2 regions of the Paenibacillus antri genome follow, and region 2 is predicted to be linked to the other one. Evidence: predicted binding sites of a transcription regulator. Region 2 holds the regulator's gene; the other holds the start of a gene.
The links. Region 2 encodes NrdR, which represses ribonucleotide reductase genes. Its sites were predicted from a motif close to AACACNATATATNGTGTT; they were not measured.

Region 1: FE782_RS00880 (adenosylcobalamin-dependent ribonucleoside-diphosphate reductase) is a predicted target of NrdR. The motif match lies at 2,409-2,426, and genes of this name have one in related genera.

What each region holds. Positions count from the first base shown of each region.
Region 1 is NZ_VCIW01000001.1:240,234-250,554, forward strand. Features, by position in the region: gene FE782_RS00880 (adenosylcobalamin-dependent ribonucleoside-diphosphate reductase) at 1-2,301, opposite strand, end outside; gene FE782_RS00885 (hypothetical protein) at 2,722-3,438, shown strand; gene dat (D-amino-acid transaminase) at 3,459-4,292, shown strand; gene FE782_RS00895 (DUF4362 domain-containing protein) at 4,289-4,714, opposite strand; gene FE782_RS32165 (UCP032817 domain-containing protein) at 4,804-5,562, opposite strand; gene FE782_RS00905 (lipoate--protein ligase family protein) at 5,720-6,568, opposite strand; gene FE782_RS00910 (DEAD/DEAH box helicase) at 6,725-8,554, shown strand; gene FE782_RS00915 (YqhG family protein) at 8,551-9,540, shown strand; gene FE782_RS00920 (hypothetical protein) at 9,653-10,321, shown strand, end outside.
Region 2 is NZ_VCIW01000036.1:1,121-11,441, reverse strand. Features, by position in the region: gene FE782_RS30640 (GGDEF domain-containing protein) at 1-1,873, shown strand, start outside; gene FE782_RS30635 (HAD family hydrolase) at 1,806-2,570, opposite strand; gene polA (DNA polymerase I) at 2,664-5,312, shown strand; gene mutM (DNA-formamidopyrimidine glycosylase) at 5,363-6,235, shown strand; gene FE782_RS30620 (MntP/YtaF family protein) at 6,298-7,011, shown strand; gene coaE (dephospho-CoA kinase) at 7,025-7,630, shown strand; gene FE782_RS30610 (lytic transglycosylase domain-containing protein) at 7,630-8,244, shown strand; gene FE782_RS30605 (alpha/beta-type small acid-soluble spore protein) at 8,309-8,530, opposite strand; gene nrdR (transcriptional regulator NrdR) at 8,652-9,107, shown strand; tRNA gene FE782_RS30595 (tRNA-Ala) at 9,159-9,234, shown strand; gene FE782_RS30590 (VOC family protein) at 9,305-9,754, opposite strand; gene FE782_RS30585 (helix-turn-helix transcriptional regulator) at 9,865-10,321, shown strand, end outside.

The sequences.
Region 1 (10,321 bases), on a different contig from region 2:
GGAGCCGCCGATGCCCTTGAGGTGCTTGATCAGAAGATCCGTCTTGCTGCCGTGATCCCCGTAACGGAGGAACAGCGAGATGACGCGGCCGAGCGCTTCGGACATCGCGAAGACGTCGGAGCCGGCCTTGCCTACGTTCAGGAACACTTCGCTCGGCGTACCGTTCGAATCGTTGATCGTGATATAGGCAATTCCGAACGGCGTATTGAACTTATATGTCGCGCCGCGCAGTACTTGCGGACGGCGTTGATATTGCTTGTCGAATACTTGCTGCTGCTCCGGCGTCGCCTTGATCGGGAGCGATGCGATCGCTTCGATCGCTTGCTCTTCCTTCGAAGCTTCCGGCGTTGCGGCTTCTTCCTTCTTGTCCTCGTCCTTCTTCGTGCTGAGGACTTGAACGTCGCGGCTGCCATCACGGTAGATCGTCACGCCTTTGCAGCCGAGATCGAATGCGAGTTCATACAGCTCTTTCGTCTCTTCGACCGTAAAGTCGGACGGGCAGTTGGCTGTCTTGGAGATCGAGCTGTCGACCCAACGCTGGATCGCCGCTTGCACGCGGATGTGATCCTTCGCGGACAGATCCATCGAAGTGACGAACCATTCCGGGAGCTCTTGGCCCGGGTTCTTGTCCTTCCACTCTTGCGCGATCGGTACGAGCTGCTTGTCGAAGCCGAGACGGCTTTGACGGTAGTACTCGAACGCGAAGTAAGGCTCGATGCCTGTGGACGTGCCGACCATTGTGCCGGTGCTGCCGGTAGGCGCCTGGGTGATGACCGTAACGTTCCGCATGCCGTTCTTCTTGATCGCCGCGCCGACCTCCGGATATTCGGAGACGATGTTCTTCATGAACCCGCTCTGCATGAACTTCTCGTACTCGAAGTGCGTGAACGAACCCTTCTCCCCGGCGATTTCTGAGGATGAGATATACGCTTCCTTCGCCATGAAGCCGTACAGCTTATCGAGGAATACAAGAGATTCCGGGCTGCCGTAACGAATTTCGAGTTTGATCATCAATTCCGCGAGACCCATCGTGCCGAGGCCGACGCGGCGCTCGCCCTGCTGGTTCTTTTGGTTTTCCTCGAAGTGGTACGGCGTCTTGTCGATGACGTTGTCGAGGAAGCGTACCGAGTAGCGAACCGTCTTGCCGAGCTCATCCCACGCGACGTCCTTCTTCTTCTCGTCGTAGAACTTCGACAGGTTGACGGCCGACAAATTGCACACGCCCCAGGCAGGCAATCCTTGTTCGCCGCACGGATTCGTGCAAATGATCGGGTTGAAGTACCACGAGTTCGACATCTGGTTGTAGTACTCCATGAACACGACGCCCGGCTCCGCGGATTTCCATGCGGATTCGATGATCGTGTGCCAGACGTCGCGCGCCTTGACGGTGCGATACGGCTTCACGGCTTTGCCTGCAGCCTTCCACTTCTCCAGATCGCCGTCCCACAGCGCGTCGTACTCCGGATCTTTCGTATCCGGGAAGACAAGCTCCCAGTCGAGGTCTTCCTTAACGGCTTTCATGAAGGCGTTGCTGACGCAAACCGACAGGTTCGCGTTCGTCACTTGGCCCATCGTCTGCTTGACGGTGATGAAGTCGAGCACGTCCGGGTGCCAGTCGTTGATCATGAGCATAAGTGCGCCGCGGCGCGACCCGCCTTGCTCGATAAGCCCCGTCGTGTAGCTGAACAAGCCGCCCCACGATACCGCCCCGCTGGAGGAGCCGTTCACGCCCGCTACGATCGAGCGGCGCGGACGAAGCGAGGAGAGGTTGATGCCGACCCCGCCGCCGCGGGACATGATCTCGGTCATCTCGCTCAGCGTCGTCATGATGCCGCCGCGGCTGTCGTGCGGCGACGGGATGACGTAGCAGTTGAACAGCGTCAGCTCGTCGCTCGCGCCGGCGCCCGCCGCGATGCGTCCGCCCGGGACCAGCTTCCAATCGTCCAAAATATATCTGAAGTTCTCGGTCCACTGCTTCTGCTTCTCGGGCGCTTCCACGGAAGCCATGGCCGCCGCGAGACGATCCCACATCTCTTCAGGCGTCTTCTCGACCGTGAGCGTGATCTTCTCGACCGACGTCTCTACCGTATCGCCGGAGCGCGTCTTGACCGTGACCTTATTTCCGTTCCTGGCGATGACTTCCCCGACTTCCTTCGCCGGGAATTTCGGGTCGTCTTTCGTTAAGGCGAGAACGATGTCCCCGACCTTCGTATTGTTATAATCGGCATCCTTCCGAGCGTATCGATCCAAAAAAATCTTCTCGCTGAGGCCTTCCAGTTTCGTCTTCTGCTTCGTCTTCAAAAGCCGCACCCTCCCAACATTGATAAAAACACAATATATGCACCGTCAGCCTTCGACACCGCCGCCGGGACGAGAACATGATGTATAAATCCATGTATGTAGAAATCATCACTATATATTGTGTCCGGAGTTCATTATACGTCACTAGATGTTGTAGTTTCTAGCAAAATATTTTTTGATTTTGGCAGGAATTTCAGAAGTGCTTACAAACCCTTAATACAATCGCTTTCATCCGGTTTACAAAATCCCGCCGATTTCGACACCGTTCGATTCGACCGAATCGATCGTTTCCCCGGTCACTAGATTGTAACACATTATGACCCAAATGAGAACAAATATTCGCATTCGGGCAAAAAAGGAATTGAGGAACCCGCAACGAAATAGTTCTTACTAATGCGATGTCCGGAGAGGAGGGGCCCTGTGACGCGGATTCCGAAGCCGAAGAAGCCGACGAAGCTAAAGCCGAAGCCGGAGGCGATCGCGAAGCATCCGATGGCGCTGCCCGGCATGCGCTGGATCCCGACGGCGGCGCTCTCGCCCGCCAACCTGCTGCAGCTGCAGCGATCCGCCGGCAATCAAGCCGTCGCCCGGCTGTTGAAGCGGTTCGCGGACCCCGAGACGGGCAGCCTTGAAACCTTGAAGACATACCATGCCGCGAGGCGGGACGGAGTCGTGCCGGTGCCGGGCGCCGAGGGGGAAGCGCTCATGGAGGCGCAGGACCCCCGCTTCGGAGACTGGCGGTTTCAGTTCGTCGCCGGGGACGACGGCGGCATGGCGATGTACTGGATCACGCTCGGGCAATATAAACATCGGCAGCGCCATATTTTGATCGACGCGGCGACGAACGAGCCGCTCGAGGTGACCGGCGGCGATCTGGACGAGCGGGATCGGCAGCTGCTCGCCGATTGGGCGGCGCAGCTGCTCCTCGAGCAGCTGTCCGGCGCGAAGCCGGCGCTCGCGCAGCCGGCAGCCGCGGGCGCCGCTCCTCCCGATGATGAAGAGGAGGACTTCCTCGGCGGCCTGCTCGCGGACGACGGCGGCGACGAAGGCGGAGGAAGCGGCCTCGGCGCGGCGATCGCGGCGGCGGCGGCTCGAAGCGCCGGCGGCAAGGGCAAGGGCGGCGGCGGCAAAACCTAATGCGAAGGGGAATCGGCACCATGGGGAAGTATGTATGGAACGGAGAACGGCTGTTGAATCGAGCGGAGGCGTCGGTGGACGTCGAAGATCGGGGACATACGTTCGGAGACGGGATATATGAAGTGTTTCGGGTTTACGGAGGGAAGACGTTCGAACCGGAGCTGCATTGGGCGCGGTTCGAGCGGAGCGCGAGAGAGCTCCGCATCGAGCTGCCCCTTCCGATCGCCGAGCTTGAGCGGGGCGTCGAGGAGCTGATCGAAGCGGACGGTCTCGCGGAGGGCATCGTCTACCTGCAGCTGACGCGGGGTGCGGCGCCGCGGGCGCATCCGTTCCCGGCGGAGGCGCGTCCGGCGCTGACGGCGTTCGCGAAGCCGCTTGAGCGGCCGCTCTCGGCGCTCGAATCCGGCACGTCCGTCATTACGCGGCCCGACATCCGATGGCTCCGCTGCGACATAAAGAGCTTGAACCTGCTGCCGAACGTGCTCGCGAAACAAGAAGCCTCCGAAGCCGGAGCCTCGGAGGCGGTGCTGCATCGCGACGGCGTCGTCACGGAAGGCAGCTCTTCCAATATCGCGATCGCGAAGGACGGCGTCGTTCGGACGCATCCCGCGAACAACCTGATCCTGCACGGCGTCACCCGCGCGGTCGCGCTGCGCCTCGCCGCCGAGCTCGACATCCGCGTAAACGAAGAACCGTTCACGCTCGACGAGCTCTACGCCGCGGACGAAGCGTTCCTGCTCGGCACGACGGTCGAAGTGATGCCGATCGTTCGCGTCGACGGTCGCACGGTAGCGAACGGCGTCCCGGGTCCGATCGCGCGCAAGCTGCAAGCCGCGTTCGCGAAGCGGATTTAGAAATCCTTCACCATGAATTTGTAAGTTCCGCAAGCGTACTCGTGAAATTCGTCGGGGCGGTCGGTTTGCACCAATTCGGTGCACTCGGCCGTCTTTTCGCGTTTGCGCGCCGATTCGGAGGCGAAAGCGTCCTCGGAGTTGTCGACCACGACGACGTACTTGCCTTCCGCATACGAAATATCGGTATAAATCGGATCCCCTTCGATCGTCGTGTCGACGATCCGCACCGCGTCGTTCCCTCCGCTCGCCGTCACCGCGAGGAACGCGTCGAACCGTTCCAGATTGCTCGCTTCCTCCGGCCCGATGCCGGAATGAACGATGTCCCCTTCGTCGAGCGGCGCCACGGCCGGTTCGGACGTCGAGCAGCCCGCAGCCGTCATGGCGACGACCGCCGCGACCAGACTCCCCAATAGCTTTCTCATCTCGTCACCTCTAGAAGCATTAAACGCACAGGATCTGGAAAAGGTTTCATCCATTCCGGAAATCGTTCGGAATTCGCCCCCTCAGCGGCCTACCCGCTTCCGCAGCCGCCTCCGCCGCACGAGGCGCCCCCGCCGTCGCCGCCTCCGCCCCCGTCGCCGCCATCGCCAACGCCGCCGGCGTCGTCCTCGCCGGACGCCGACGAGCTTAAGACGCTGACGACGATGAGGCCCGCCGCGTAGTCGCTGGCGAGGCGCGGATCGTTCGTCGAAGATCCGTGGCGGCGAGCCTCCTCGAGGCCGGCTTGCACCGACCGCTCGAGCGCCCGCGCCGCATCGAGTCCGGCCGCCGAGCCGTCCGCGAACCAGCGCGCGGCGATATCCTCGGCGTTCATCCGTCCAAGCGCCTCCACCTCCGCCCCGCCGAACCGAAGCCGCCCGAACGCCCCGAGCAACCGCTCGTTCGCCGGATACAGCCGGAACAGCGTGCCGTACAGCAGCTCGAACTCGACGCGGGCGCGCTGCGCTTCGGCGCGGGACGGCGGCGCTACGTGCGGCACATGCGCGATCGTCCGGTCCGCAATGCCCGCGCACAGCGCCTCATACTCCCGCGTGAACAACAGCATCTCGTGCCAGATCGCGTCCGCGTCCGGGCTGTACATCGGCGTCTCGCCCTTGCGGAGGGCGGACATGAAGAAGAAGCGCCGAAGCTCTAGCAGCGCCCACTCGTACGCGTCGTCCGTCCAAGCCGGATGCGCCGCCATGACGCGTCCGCGCACATGCTCGAGGAACGTCGCCCCGAACGCGCCCGCGACGCGGCGCTCCAACGCCGACAGCGCCTCCGTCGTCAATCGCAGCCCGCACCCGCCGACCAGCTCGCTCCGCGGATACGGCTCCAGCGCCTTCGAGCCCGCGCCGAAGCCGAGCGTCTTCCCGATCCGTCACCACAGTCCCATTGCAACGCCGCCTCCCTAGAATTAACAATCTTAATACATAAGATTGTAACAGCTATCGGCGCAAATTCCAGACGTCCGCGCCGTATTTTTCCGACGCGAGCCGCGCCGTCTCGGCCTCCTCGGCGGCCGACAGCCCCGACGCGGCGAGCGTCACGCCGAGCGCAGCCGCCCAACCCTCGGCGAACGCGTCTTCCGCCGCCGACGCTTCCACCGGCGCCAACCCTCGCGCGCCGCGCAGCTCGTTGATCGCCGCCGCCTTCTCGGCGAACGACGCCGCGAGCCGCTCGCGCAGCCGCTCGCTGCGGAACTGCAGCAGCTCGAACAACAGCTCGACGTCGAGGTCGAGCAGAATCGAGCCGTGCTGCAGCACCGCGCCGTGCTGGCGCACTTGAGCGCTGCCGGCCACCTTGCGGCCGTCGACGACGAGCTCGTACCACGACGGGGAGTCGAAGCAGGCGGCGGAACCCGCCGAGGCGTATTTCGCCTTCTCCTCTTCGCTCGCCAGCGACACCATCGCCGCGTCCAGCCCGAGCGCGCGGAAGCCGTGCACCAATCCTTCGCTCAGCACGCGATACGACTCCGTCACCGACGTCGGCAGCCCCGGATAGTCGTCCGGCACGACGATCGAATACGTCACCTCCGCGTCGTGCAACACCGCCCGGCCGCCGGTCGGCCGGCGCACGAAGCCGAGCCCCCGCCGACGCACCTCGTCCAGCCGGACCTCGTCCTCCGCCTTCTGGAAATATCCGATCGACAGCGTCGCCGGATTCCACCCGAAAAACCGCAGCGTCGGCGGCGCCGCCCCGGCGCCAACCGCCTTCATCATGGCCTCGTCGGTCGCCATATTGTAATCAGGCGCGCAAGCGCCCGAACGGATCAAACGCCAGTTGTGCGTTTCCATCGATATCATCACCCGCCTCCATCATAGCATGGGTCGAGGCGCGGAACCATTTTCGATAGAATGCTGATCGGTTATGAATGACGGCGGTTTCGTGCATACTAACACGTAATGTTTTCAAAGATACGGCGGTTTTCTACATCGAGGGGGCGAACAACTGTGCGAAAAACCGTGTTGCCGGAGCCGACCCGCGCCCTGAACGACCATCTGACGCTGACGTTCGACCGGTCCTGGCACGAAGCGCTCGAGGATCGGCTGGCGAAGAACGGGCCATGGGACAACTATACGCACTACCAGCTTGCGTACGAGGCGGAGCGGGCGGCGCTCGTTCACAGTTTCGAAGAGTTGCAATGCCTGCGCCACCTGCCGAAGCTGCGGCCGCTGCCGCATCAGCTCGACGCCGCGAAGAAGGTGCTGCACGAGATGCGCGGCCGCGCCATTCTCGCCGACGAAGTCGGACTCGGGAAGACGATCGAAGCCGGGCTGATTTTGAAGGAATATATGATACGTGGGCTTGTGAAAAAGGCGCTCATTCTCGTGCCCGCTTCGCTCGTGCTGCAGTGGGTGCGCGAGCTGAACGGCAAATTCGGCATCGCGGCGGCGGCGCAGAAGAAAGCGCATATGTGGGAGACGTGCGACGTCATCGTCGCGTCCATGGATACGGCGAAGCGCGATCCGCACCGCGACATCGTGCTCGGTCTCGATTACGACATGCTCATCATCGACGAGGCGCATAAACTGAAAAACAAGAAGACGACGAATTACCAATTCGTCAACCAAGTGCGTAAGAAATATTGTCTGCTGCTGACGGCGACGCCCGTGCAAAACGATCTCGGCGAGCTGTACAACCTAATCACGCTGCTTAAGCCCGGCCAGTTAGGCGCGCAGGGCAGCTTCGCGGCGAATTACGTCGCGGAGAAGCGTGTGCCGAAGAACGAGGACGCGCTCCAGCAGGAGCTGCAGAAGGTGATGATCCGCAACCGGCGCAGCGACGGCGGCGTCGAGTTCACGAAGCGCAACGTATCGAACGTCCTGCTCGACCTCTCGCCCGAGGAGATGGAGTTGTACGAGGGCGTCACCCGGTTCGTGAGGCAGCGCTACGAGGAGGCGGGCGGCGACATCGGCAGCGTGCTGTCGATGCTGACGCTGCAGCGCGAGGTATGCTCGTCCCGCGACGCGGTGTTCATTACGCTCGTCAATCTGTTCAAGAAGACGGCCGAAGACTCGCCCGCTCGGGCGCGGATTTGGGAGCTCGTCGAGCTGATCCGGGGCATCAAGGCGAATACGAAAGCCGAGAAGGCGATGGAGCTCATCCAGGGGATTAACGAGAAGGTGATCGTCTTCACCGAATATCGGGCCTCTCAGGAGTACTTGCTCAATTTCTTGAAGGAAAAGGGGATCCGCGCCGTCCCGTACCGCGGCGGCATGAACCGGGGCAAGAAGGATTGGATGATGGATCTGTTCCGCAATCGGGCGCAGGTGATGGTCGCGACCGAGGCGGGCGGCGAAGGCATCAATCTGCAGTTCTGCCACCATATGATCAACTTCGATCTGCCGTGGAATCCGATGCGGATCGAGCAGCGGATCGGCCGGGTGCATCGGCTCGGGCAGACCAAGGACGTGCAGATTTACAACCTGTCGACGCGGGGCACGATCGAGGAGCATATTTTGAATTTGCTGCATGAGAAAATCAACATGTTCGAGCTCGTCATCGGCGAGCTCGATACGATCGTCGAGCGCGGCGACTCGCTCGAGTCGAGCTTGGCGAAGATCGTGCTGGAGGCGGCCGACGAACGCGACCTGAAGGCGCGGATGGATTCGCTCGGCTCGACGATCGCCGCGGAACGGCGACCCGTCGGAGGCGGGGTCGGAGGTGTGCGCGGAGGCGGAAAGCCGTCCGCGGCCGACGAGCGGCGCGCCCGCATCGGCGCGATTCTCGACGCCGTCGCGGTCGACGCGGAAGCCATCGGAGCGGAGGCGAGACCATGAATCCGAAGGAAGTACAGAAGTTCGTCATGCGTTATTTGGAGGCGACGGAGTGCCACGTGCAGGAGAAGTCGCCTTCGCACGTGACGGTGCGCCTGTCGCCGGAAGCCGACCGGGACCTGACGAACCGGCCGTATTATTGGAGTTTCGTCGAGCGAACCGGCGCGCCGGCGGAGACGATGACGCTGACGTTCGTCTTCGATCCCGAAGCGCGCGCGGCGGCGACGGCCGGGGCCTCCGGCGCTCCTGCGCCGAAGCCGGCGACCGCGGCGCAGCAGGCGGCCGCCTCGGTGGCGCCGCAGCCGAACGCCGGCGGCGGCGACTCGATTCTCGGCCGCTACTTCGGCTTCGCGCCGGCGGCCGCTTCGCCGGGGCGCATCGCGTACGACGAGGTGACGTACGGCAGCCGGCGGCTCGAGCAGCTGTTCGGCGTCGTCCGGTCGAAGGGCCGGTTCGTCCAGATGTTCGAGGACGTCAAGGCGCCGCGGGGCGCCCCTCCCGCCGTCTGCCACACCTGGCTCGCCGTGAATTACAAGGTGGAGCTGTGCTGCGACATGAAGCGCGACGAGCTTCACTCCCTCGGCATCTCCCTGATGACCGGCGAGATCGTCGAAGAATTCGGCGAGACGTTGGCCGGGCTGTCGCTCACGCCGCGGCTGCCGTCGAATACGCTCGTGCAGCGCCCGGTCTGGTCGATCCCGCGCGCGGTCGCCGCGCTCGAGCATTATCTCGATCGCGAGCTGCGCAATTACAACCACGACTGGGCGCTGGACGCGAAGGCGCGGCTCGACGACGAGCTCGCCCGCGTCGACGCGTATTACGAGGAGCTGCTTCGGGGACTCGAGGATCCGGAGCAGCGCGCCGCCGCCGAGGCGCAGTACGAGGCGCGCAAGCGCGAGATCGAATGGCAGTACGCCCCTCGGGTGACGGCGAACGTCGTCAGCGCGGGCGTCTTCCATCTCGGTTCCGACACGCCGGTTCTGCATTAGACAAAAGTTCTTATAATTCGCGGACAAGAAGGGACAAACTTCTCGCGTCCCTTCCGCTACACTTAGTTGTATCGGCTTGTCCCATCCCTTAGAGAGGCAGGTGACGCTCACGGTGATACGATGGGTTGCATGGGCCGCGGCGCTGGCGATCGGCGTCGCCGCGCCGCACGGGGGCGCCACGTCGTCGGTTCCCGCGATCGAACGCTCCGCGACGGTGTCGGTGCTGTCGGCGGCGGAGACGTCGCTCGAAGCGCAGGTCGCCGCATGGATCGCGGAGCTCGCGAAGGACGAAGCGTTCTCGAGCTGGAAGGACGCGACGTGGCGCAAGGCGCCGCTCGGTCCGGGGCAGCACGGATGGGTCATTTTCGTGAACGGACAGGGCGGTTCCGCGCTCGGGTATCTCGTCGTCGGCGCGAAGCCGGAAGGCGGATACGCGCTTCTGGAATACGGCGCCGGCGAGTATTCGTTATTTTCGTCGGAAGTATTGGATCGAGCGCTCGGGTCCGACGGACTCGAAGACGTAGCCTTCACCTCCAACGCGTCGGTGGAGCGGCTGTACTTCGATCCGATGCACGCGTTCTGGCAAGTGTCGGAAGCGGGCGTCACCCGCTATGCGGATGCGGCGAACGGCGCATGGCTGCCGATCGCGGAGGAAGACGTGACTAGGCTGAAGGTTGCGACTTCTTCTCCGGAGTCACTATCGGGGAAGCGCTTGCATATAATGAAGAAACCCGGTGATCCTTACCTGGATTTGGATTGGCTCGATACGCCCGATGCTTCG
Region 2 (10,321 bases):
CGAAGCGGTCATGTACACAGCGATGAAGCAGGCGATTCGGCATGCGAGGGAGCGAACCGTCGATCCGGAGCGGATCACGCATATGCAGGAGTTCTATTCGATCCTGGAGAGCCGTCACGTAGCCTCCGTCTACCAGCCGATCGTCTCGATGGAGGGGGGCGAGGTGTTCGGGTACGAGGCGCTATCGCGCGGGCCGGCCGCTTCGCCGCTCCATTCGCCGGTGAAGCTGTTCGAGCTGGCGGAGCGGGCGGACAAGCTGTACGCGCTCGATAAGCTGACGCGGGAGCAGGCGATTCTCGGCATCGACGGCCTCGCCCGGCATCAACGCATCTTCCTGAACATTCCGGCCCAAATTTTGCACGATCCGGATTTTTCTCCGGGCCAGACGCTCGCCCTGCTGCAGCGGCGGGGGCTTACGCCGAACAACGTCGTGCTCGAGATTACGGAGCGCAGCTCCATCGAGGATTTCTCCACCGCGAAGAAGGTAATAGACCACTACCGGAGCCAAGGGTACCGGATCGCGATCGACGACGCGGGCGCCGGCTATTCGTCCTTGCAGGCGATCGCGGAAATTCAACCGGACTACATTAAGGTGGACCGGTCTCTCGTGCAGGGCATTCACCGGGACAAGGTGAAGGAATACATATTGGAGACGTTCGTCTGGTTCGCGAAGCGGCTCAACATCAAGGTGATCGCCGAGGGCATCGAGGAAGCGGAGGAGCTGGAGAAGCTCATTCGCCTAGGCGTTCATTACGCGCAAGGATATTTCCTAGGGCGCCCGGACGCGACGCTGAAGCCGGTGACGCCCGAGGCGAAGGCGACGATCTATGCGGCGACCCGACTCGCGGGAACCGCGGGGCTGCGTACCGTGGGAGACGTCGCGGCGACGGCGAAGACGTTCCAGGCGGACGATCCGGTGTCCTTCGCGGCGACGTACTTCCGCGATCATCCGGATCAGTTCGGGGCGGTCGTCGTGGAGGGCTCGCGCCCCGTCGGTCTGCTGATGCGGGACGAGCTGTTCCGCAAGCTGTCCGTCCAATACGGCATCTCCTTGTTCTGGTCGAAGCCCGTGAAGGTGGTCGCCGACTTGAGCCCGTTGACGGTCGACGCCGACACGCCGCTCGAGACGGTGTCCTCGCTCGCGACGATGCGGGAGTCGGGCAAGCTGTACGACCTCGTCGTCGTGACGGAGCGCGGCGAGCTTGCGGGCGTCGTGACGGTGCGGGACATCCTCGAGCACATGACGAGCATCCGCATGGAGCACGCGAGGGTGGCGAATCCGCTCACCGGGCTGCCCGGCAACGTGCAAATTCAGCGCGAGCTGCAGCGCCGGGTGCTGGATGGGGAGCCCTTCTCCGTTCTATACGTCGATATCGACTTCTTTAAATGGTTCAACGATCTGTACGGCTTTCAACGAGGGGACGAAGCGATCCAGCTGACGGCGGACGTCATTCGCCGCTCGGTCGCCGTCTGCGGCCGCCCGCGCGACTTCGTCGGCCATATCGGCGGCGACGACTTCATCGTCATCACCGGCGCCGACGCGCCGGAGACGGTCGCGGAGGAAATCATCCGGCGGTTTCGGCTGGGCATCGACGCGTTCTACGACGGCCAGCCGCAAGGGACGACGGTCCAGGACCGGTACGGCCGTACGCGCGACGTCGAGGCCTTAAGCGTCTCGATCGCCCTCGTTCGCGTGGAGGATCCGTCGCGCGCGTCGGCGGACGCGATATCGCGGACGGCCGCGGACTGCAAGCGGCAGGCGAAGGCGAAGGACGGCAGCGCCGTCGCTTCCGCCGCGATCGCCGCTATGCATCCTTTGGGTCTGACGGAGCCGTCCGCCCCGCAGGGCGGATCAGCCGCGGCAGCGCCGTAATCGACGTCGCGATGCGAAGCTGCCGGCCGAGCGCCGACCGCGGCGACGCCGGACTCGCGTTCGACGAACGGATCCACACCGCCTGCCAGCCGGACCGCACCGCGCCGACGACGTCGCGGCGGTACGAATCGCCGACCATGACGCAGTGCCGGGGCGGCGTCCCGAGCGACGCGGCGACGGCGCGAAACAGGCGCTGCTCCGGCTTCTTCATGCCGGCGGGCGCGGCGAAGACGTCGGTCTCCAACACGAACCGGTGCAGCTTCAGCCGGAGCCACAGCTCCTTGGCGGTCGCCGCGTCCAGGTTCGTGAGGATGGCCAGCCGATAGCGCCCGGAGAGCTGCCGCAGCGTCTCCTCGGCGCCCGGGACGAACGCCGCCTTCCGCGGCTGCAGCCGCCGCGCTTCCTTCGCGATATGCCGCGCCGTCCGCTCGCTGGATTCGGTCTGCAGCACGGCGACCGCGTCGCGAATGCCGGCGCTTTTGCTTTTCCCCCGGCTTCTGGACTTCTTATAATGTAGCAACGCCTCTTCGATCAACGCTTTGGCCGCGCCTTCGTCGCCCCATCGTCCGACCCACTCTCCCATCGCCTCGCGCAGCGCGGCCTCGTACGCCGCGTTCCAAGCCACCAGCGTTCCGCTCAAGTCGAAGCATACGACGGCGGCCGCGCGCCGCGCGCCTTCCTTGCGCACCGGCACCATTCGATCCCCTCCTTCGTCTTGTTCTAAAATTATGCATCCGATTTCGCGCTATGCTATGATGAAGCTAGTTTCGAACACATTGAGGTGTTTACCGTGGCCAAGTGTTTATTGATCGACGGCAACAGCATTATTAACCGCGCGTTCTACGCGCTGCCGCCGCTGACGAACGGAGCCGGTCTCCATACGAACGCGGTGTACGGCTTCACCACGATGCTGCTGCGCATCATCGAAGAGGAGAAGCCGACTCATCTGCTCGTCGCGTTCGACGCGGGCAAGCGCACGTTCCGACACGAGGAGTACGGCGATTACAAGGGCGGACGTTCGAAGACGCCGTCGGAGCTGTCCGAGCAGTTCCCGCTGCTCAAGGAACTGTTGCAGGCGATGAACGTGAAGCAATTCGAGATCGAGGGCTACGAAGCGGACGACATCATCGGGACGCTCACGAAGCGCGCGGACGAGGAAGGCATCGAGACGATCGTCGTGTCCGGCGACAAGGACATGCTGCAGCTCGCTTCCGATCGCGTGCGCATCGCGCTGACCCGCAAGGGCATCAGCGAGACGGAGATGTACGACCCGGCTTACATCCAAGAAAAATATCAACTGACGCCGCGTCAAATCATCGACCTGAAAGGGCTCATGGGCGACGCGAGCGATAACATTCCCGGCGTCCCCGGCGTCGGCGAGAAGACGGCGCTGAAGCTGCTTCATCAATTCGGCTCGGTCGAAGGCGTGCTGGAGCACGTCGAAGAGATCAAAGGCAAGATGAAGGAGACGATCAAGGAGCATGCGGACAGCGCCCGCATGAGCAAGGAAATCGCGACGATCTTCCGCGAGGTGCCGTACGACGCCGGCTGGGACGAGCTGGCGTTCGAGGGCTTCGATACGAACGGCATGCGGACGATGTTCCAGAAGCTCGAGTTCAAATCGCTGCTGGAACGTCTCGCGATCGGCGGAAGCGACGCCGCTTCGGGCGGCTCCGAGGCGGCCGCCATTCAGGTGACGACGGTCGACGCTTCGACCGTCGCTTCCCTCGTCGCGGCGCTTCCGGACGTTCGGGGCGCGCACGTCGAATCGATCGGCGAAAATCCGCACGGCGCGGAAGTGCTCGGTCTCGCCCTCTACGCGGACGAAGAGCGGACGTATTTCGCGCCGATGCCGTTCCTCGCCTCGAGCGAGGCGGCGCCGCTCCGGTCCTGGCTCGCGGACGCGAACGCGCGCAAGACGATTCACGACGCGCATAAGGCGGAGCTCGCGCTCGCCTGGCAAGGCGTCGAGCTGCGCGGCGTCGCGTTCGATACGATTCTCGCCGCGTATTTGCTCGATCCGACGGAATCGAGCCACGCCCTCAGCGACATCGCGGGGAAGGACGGCATCGCGGTTCCTTCCGACGACGACGTGTTCGGCAAGGGCGCGAAGTTTAAGCTGCCCGAGCCGGAGAAAATCGCGGAGCATCTGGGCCGCAAGGCGCGGGCGGTGGCGGAGCTCGCCGAGCGGCAGCGGAAGAAGCTGGCCGAACACGAGATGGAGCCGCTTATGTACGAGTTGGAGCTGCCGCTGTCGTTCGTGCTCGCGCGCATGGAGCTGCAAGGGGTCAAGGTCGACGTCGACGAGCTGAAGCGCTACGGCGTCGAATTGACCGAAGCGCTCGACAAGCTGGTCGCGACGATCTACGAGCAGGCCGGAACGGAGTTCAACTTGAACTCTACGAAGCAGCTTGGGGAAATCCTTTTCGAAAAGTTGGGTTTGCCGCCGGTGAAGAAGACGAAGACGGGCTACTCGACGGACGCGGAGGTGCTGGAGAAGCTGGCGCCGTACCACGAGATCGTCAGCAATCTGCTTCACTATCGCACGCTCTCGAAGCTGCAATCGACGTACGTGGAAGGGCTGCAGAAGGAAGTGCGCGCGACCGGGAAAATTCATACGTACTACCGTCAGACGATCGCGGCGACGGGGCGGCTCAGCAGCCAGTTCCCGAACCTGCAAAACATCCCGATCCGCACCGAGGAAGGCCGCAAGCTGCGGAAGATGTTCGTGCCGTCCGAGCCGGGCTGGCGCATTCTCGCGGCCGACTATTCGCAGATCGAGCTGCGCGTCCTCGCGCACATCTCGGGCGACGAGCGGATGAAGGAAGCGTTTCAGAACGACATGGACATCCATACGAAGACGGCGATGGACGTGTTCGGCGTGAGCGCGGACGCGGTCGACGCGAACATGCGCCGGCAGGCGAAAGCCGTCAACTTCGGCATCGTCTACGGCATCAGCGACTTCGGCTTGTCGAACAACCTCGGCATCAACCGCAAGGACGCGGCGCAGTTCATCGAGCAATACTTGGACGTGTTCAGCGGCGTAAGGCGGTTCATGGACGACATCAAGAAGCAGGCGCGCAAAGACGGATACGTCACGACGCTGCTCAATCGCCGCCGGTATTTGCCGGAAATTCACGCTTCGAACTTCAATATCCGCTCGTTCGCCGAGCGGACGGCGATGAATACGCCGATCCAAGGCACGGCCGCGGACATCATCAAGCTGGCGATGGTGCGGCTCGACGATCGGATGCGCGAAGCGGGCGTGAAGAGCCGCATGCTGCTGCAGGTGCACGACGAATTGGTGTTCGAGGTGCCGCCGGAGGAGCTCGAGACGATGCGCGCCATGGTGCGCGAGACGATGGAGAGCGCGCTCGCGCTCGACGTGCCGCTCAAGGTCGAGGTCAGCGAAGGCAGCAATTGGTACGAAGCGAAATAGAGGATACGGCCCTCTCATGCGGTATAATCGGGAGTTGAGGTGATAGAGCGATGCCTGAATTACCCGAGGTGGAAACCGTCCGAAGAACGCTGCAGCGTCTCGTGGCGGGCAAGACGATCCGGTCGGTCGACGTCCGGCTGCCGCGCATTATCCGCCGTCCGGCGGAGCCCGAGGCGTTCGCGAGAGCGCTCGAAGGGTTGACGATCCGCGGCGTCGAACGGCGAGGCAAATTTCTGAAATTCGATCTAGGCGAATTATTGCTCCTGTCCCACCTGCGTATGGAAGGCCGCTACGGCTTATATGACGCGGAGGACGAGACGGAGCTTCATACGCACGTTATTTTCCGGTTTACCGACGGCACGGAGCTGCGATACCGCGACGTACGGCAGTTCGGCACGATGGACTTGTACAAGCCGGGCGAGGAGACGCGGGAAGGGCCGTTGTCGAAGCTCGGGCTCGAACCGCTCGACGAGGCGTTCACGCTGTCCGCGTTCCGCGAAGCTCTCGGCGCGAAGAAGACGAAAATCAAGCCGCTGCTGCTGAACCAAGAAGTCGTCGTCGGCATCGGCAACATCTACGTCGACGAAGCGCTGCACGCCGCCGGCATTCATCCCGAGCGGCCGGCCGACGAGCTCTCCCGCGCCGAGCTCGCACGGCTGCATGGGGCGATCGTGGCGACGTTATCCGCGTCGGTCGAAGCGGGCGGCTCGTCCGTAAAGTCGTACGTGAACGGCCAGGGCGAGCAAGGCGCTTATCAATTCAGCCTGCGCGCCTACGGGCGGGAAGGCGAACCGTGTCCGGCCGGCTGCGGCGGCGTCATCGAGAAGTTCGTCGTCGGCGGCCGCGGCACGCATATTTGTCCGCGGTGCCAGCCGAAGAAGAGAAGCCGCGCGAAGCGGGACCAGGGGCAGAAGCACACCTGACGGCGTCCCTCCATATAGTGAAGGTATCCAATATAGGCGGATGCCTTCGGGAGGGATCGAACGTGGTGGCCTTTGGGTCGATGCTTGCGCTGGCGCTGGCCGTCAGCTTGGACGGCTTGAGCGCCGGCATGATGTACGGAATTCGGAAGATCCGCATTCCGGCGTATTCCATCGGAATCGTATCGTTATTATCAGCGTTCGTCCTGTTCGGGTCGATGGCCGTCGGCGGCTTGTTCGTGGAGTGGCTGCCCGAACGGGCGGCGCGTTGGACGGGGGCGGCCATCTTGATCGCGATCGGCGCATGGGCGATCGTGCAGATGCTGTTGACGTCGCGCCGGGAATCGGCGGCAGGCGACGACCCGTCGAAGCCGTCGGGGGCCGATGCGAGCGCGCCGGCCGAAGCGACGCCGGCCGAGGCGTCGGCCGCAGCCGAAAAGACGGTGCTGCAATGGGAGATCCGTCAATTCGGGCTTATTATCCGGATTTGGCGCACGCCGTCGATGGCGGACATGGACCGTTCGGGCGTGATCACCGCTTCGGAAGCGGTGCTGCTCGGCATCGCGCTGTCGCTCGACAGCCTCGGCGCGGGCGTGGGCGCGGCCTTGATCGGGTTTCCGCCGGTGGCGACCTCGCTGATGATCGGCGCGGCGTGCGGCGCGTGCATCGCGATCGGCGTCAAGCTGGGCTTTCTGCTCTCCGGCTGGCGATGGATCGGCAAGCTGACGCTGCTGCCGGGCTGCATCTTGATCGTAATGGGATTCATGAAATTAATGTAGAGGGGAAATTCGGTTGAACGTCGGACTTACAGGCGGCATCGCCTGCGGCAAATCGACGGTATCCCGGATGCTGGAAGCGCGCGGCGCGAAAATCGTGGACGCGGACCGGATCGCTCGCGACGTCGTGCTCCCCGGGCGTCCGGCGCTTCTCGACATTCGCGAGACGTTCGGCGAAGACGTGATCGCGCCGGACGGAACGCTGGATCGCAAGCGCCTCGGCTCGATCGTGTTCGGCGACGAGTCGGCGCGGCGGAAGCTCGAAGCGATCACCCATCCGCGCATTCGCGAGGAAATGGCCAGACAGATGTCGGAATGGAACGAGAAAGAGCCCGAGCGGCTCGTCGTCGCCGACATTCCGTTGTTGTACGAGTCCGGGTTGGACAAGCTCTACGCGTTCGAAGACGTGCTCGTCGTGTACGTGCCGCGCGAAGTGCAGCTCGAGCGCCTCATGGCGCGGGACGGGATGTCCCGCGAGGACGCGGAACGACGCATCGACGCTCAGATGCCGATCGAAGAGAAGCGGAAGCGAGCCGACGTCGTTATCGACAACAGCGGCTCGCTCGCCGAGACGGAGCGGCAAGTCGAAGCGTACGTCGCCGGGAAGACGGGTTCGACGTAATGGTCGGAACGAGCGAACGGGCGTGGTACCGCAGGAAGAGGTTATACGCGGTTTTATTGCTATTGGTTCTGCTGGTGTTATACTTCGATCGGGCGCTGCTCGGGAAGTGGATGTATCCGCTTCAATACGAAGCGCTGATCGTGGAGCAATCGCAAGCGTACGACGTGGATCCGTACTTGATCGCCTCGATCATCCGCGTGGAGAGCAACTTCCGCCCGACGAAGACGTCCCCCAAGGGCGCGATCGGACTCATGCAGCTGATGCCGCCGACGGCCGAATGGATCGCGAAGCAGGAAGGGGACGAGCCCGCGGGACCGGAACGGCTGCAGGAGGCGGATCGGAATATCCGGTACGGGACATGGTACGTGCGGTCGCTCCAGCAGCAGTTCGCGTCAGACGGCGAAGCGAAGCGCGACGCGATCGCGCGCGTCGCGGCGGCGTACAACGCCGGTCCGGGCAACGTCGAACGGTGGCTGTCCGAAGGACGATGGGACGGCACGTTGGATCGCGCCGACGACATACCGTTCGGCGAGACGAGACACTACGTCCATCGGGTGTATTATTATTATGTAAAGTACGAGCAGACGTATCCGGAACTGGCGCCGAATCCATAATAAAAACATCGGAAAGGCTGCGCGGTATCCCGCGCAACCTCCCGATGTTCCATGAAGCGGAAGATTACTTGAATTGGCCGGCGAGTTGCTGCTCGGCGATTTGCACCAGGCGGCGAGTGATGTGACCACCGATCGCGCCCGTGTCGCGAGTAGCCATGTGACCGTAGTAGCCGTCATTCGGGATTTGAATGCCCAGCTCCTGAGCTACTTCATACTTCAGTTGGTCCAACGCTTGGTTCGCTTGAGGTACGACCAAGGTGTTGGAGCTTTGAGAACCTGTACCCATGTGTTTCACCTCCTCGTCGTTGGTGATAGTATTATGTGCGCTTCTCTAAGGTTCAAAACAGGGATTGTATGGTAATATCGATTCATAGTTTGAAGTTCGAAGCGGAAGGAGCGACTTGGTTGTGAGATGTCCATACTGCGATCATGACGGAACGAAGGTGCTCGATTCTCGTCCCGTGAACGATAACAAATCGATCCGCCGGCGCAGGGAATGCGAGCGATGCGCGCGCCGCTTCACTACGTTCGAAACGGTGGAGGAAGCGCCGCTGATGATCGTCAAGAAGGACGGCAGCCGGGAGGAGTTCAGCCGCGAGAAGCTGCTTCGCGGCCTCGTCCGGGCGTGCGAGAAGCGCCCCGTATCGGTCGAGCGGCTGGAGCAGATCGTCGACGAGGTGGAGCGCGAGCTTCGCCAGACGGCCAGCACGGAGATCGAGAGTCGCGACATCGGGGAGCTGATGATGGGGCAGCTGTACAAGGTCGACGAGGTCGCTTACGTCCGCTTCGCTTCCGTGTACCGCCAGTTCAAGGACATCGACATGTTTATGAAGGAGCTATCGACGCTGCTGAATAAGACGTGATCCCGCATTGACAGAGCCCGCCGAGCGTGATAATATTGATTTTGTCGTTTCGGGCTCTTAGCTCAGCTGGGAGAGCGCGTCGCTGGCAGCGACGAGGTCAGGGGTTCGATCCCCCTAGAGTCCACCAATCACAAATGTTAAACACGCCAAGTAAAGGCGTGTTTTTTTTGTGTTCGGTCCCGGCGCTAGGAACCACTTTATTGCAATCGATGGTCATACATCAGTTGAATTTGAATACCGAAAGGGTCTTCAATGATCCCATACGCTTTGCTAAACGCATTGCTGGATAAAGGAACAATGATCCTAACGCGGTCATCCGTGGTCAAACTTTTGTAAAAATTCTCGATTTCATTCAAGTCAGCGCTTTGAATACAAATAGAGGTATTATTCCCGATCGTATACTTTACGTTGATATCCATTGGATCTTCGGCGATCATCATCTTTGTTTTACCGATGGCTAAAACAGAGTGAGTAATCCAATGCTTATTTTCATCAGTAAGTTGCAATGAATTGTCGCGTTTTGCCATGTCTTCGTAGGTGACGAGTAACAATTGTTTTGCATGAAAATGGAGCTTATAAAATTCGATGGCTTCTTTCGCTCTTCCGTTCATGGATAAAAATATTGCTGCTTCCAGTGTTGTACTCATGGTTTGGTCTCCTTTTCGCGAATTTGTAGGAACTGCTTGATATCCAACGAAGTTGATTGTACTCTTTTAAGGTATCAAAGGATGACACCTTAAATGAGGTTTTCAGATATATGAATAAATCAGAACGATTAAATGACATGATCCGATACCTGAACGGTAAAGAGTTCTTTAATTTACATGATCTTATGGAGAAATATCAGATTTCAAAAAGTACGGCGCTGCGGGATGTTGAATCTTTAGAGCAATTGGGAATGCCGATTTTTGTGGAACATGGCAGATATGGACGTTACGGGATCCTAAAGAATCGCCTGCTATCCCCAATTATGTTTACGATGGATGAAGTGTATGCGCTATACTTTGCCATGTTGACTTTGAAATCTTATGAATCTACACCATTTCATTTAAGCGTCAATCAACTCAATGAAAAGTTTGAAAGTTGTCTTTCTCAAAAGCAAATCGAGCAAATTACCGTCATGAAAAAGGTACTGCAGTTTGAAATGAACCCGCATCATCATGAAAGCCGATTTTTAGAAAAAATCTTACAAAGCATTTTAAACGAGAGCAACT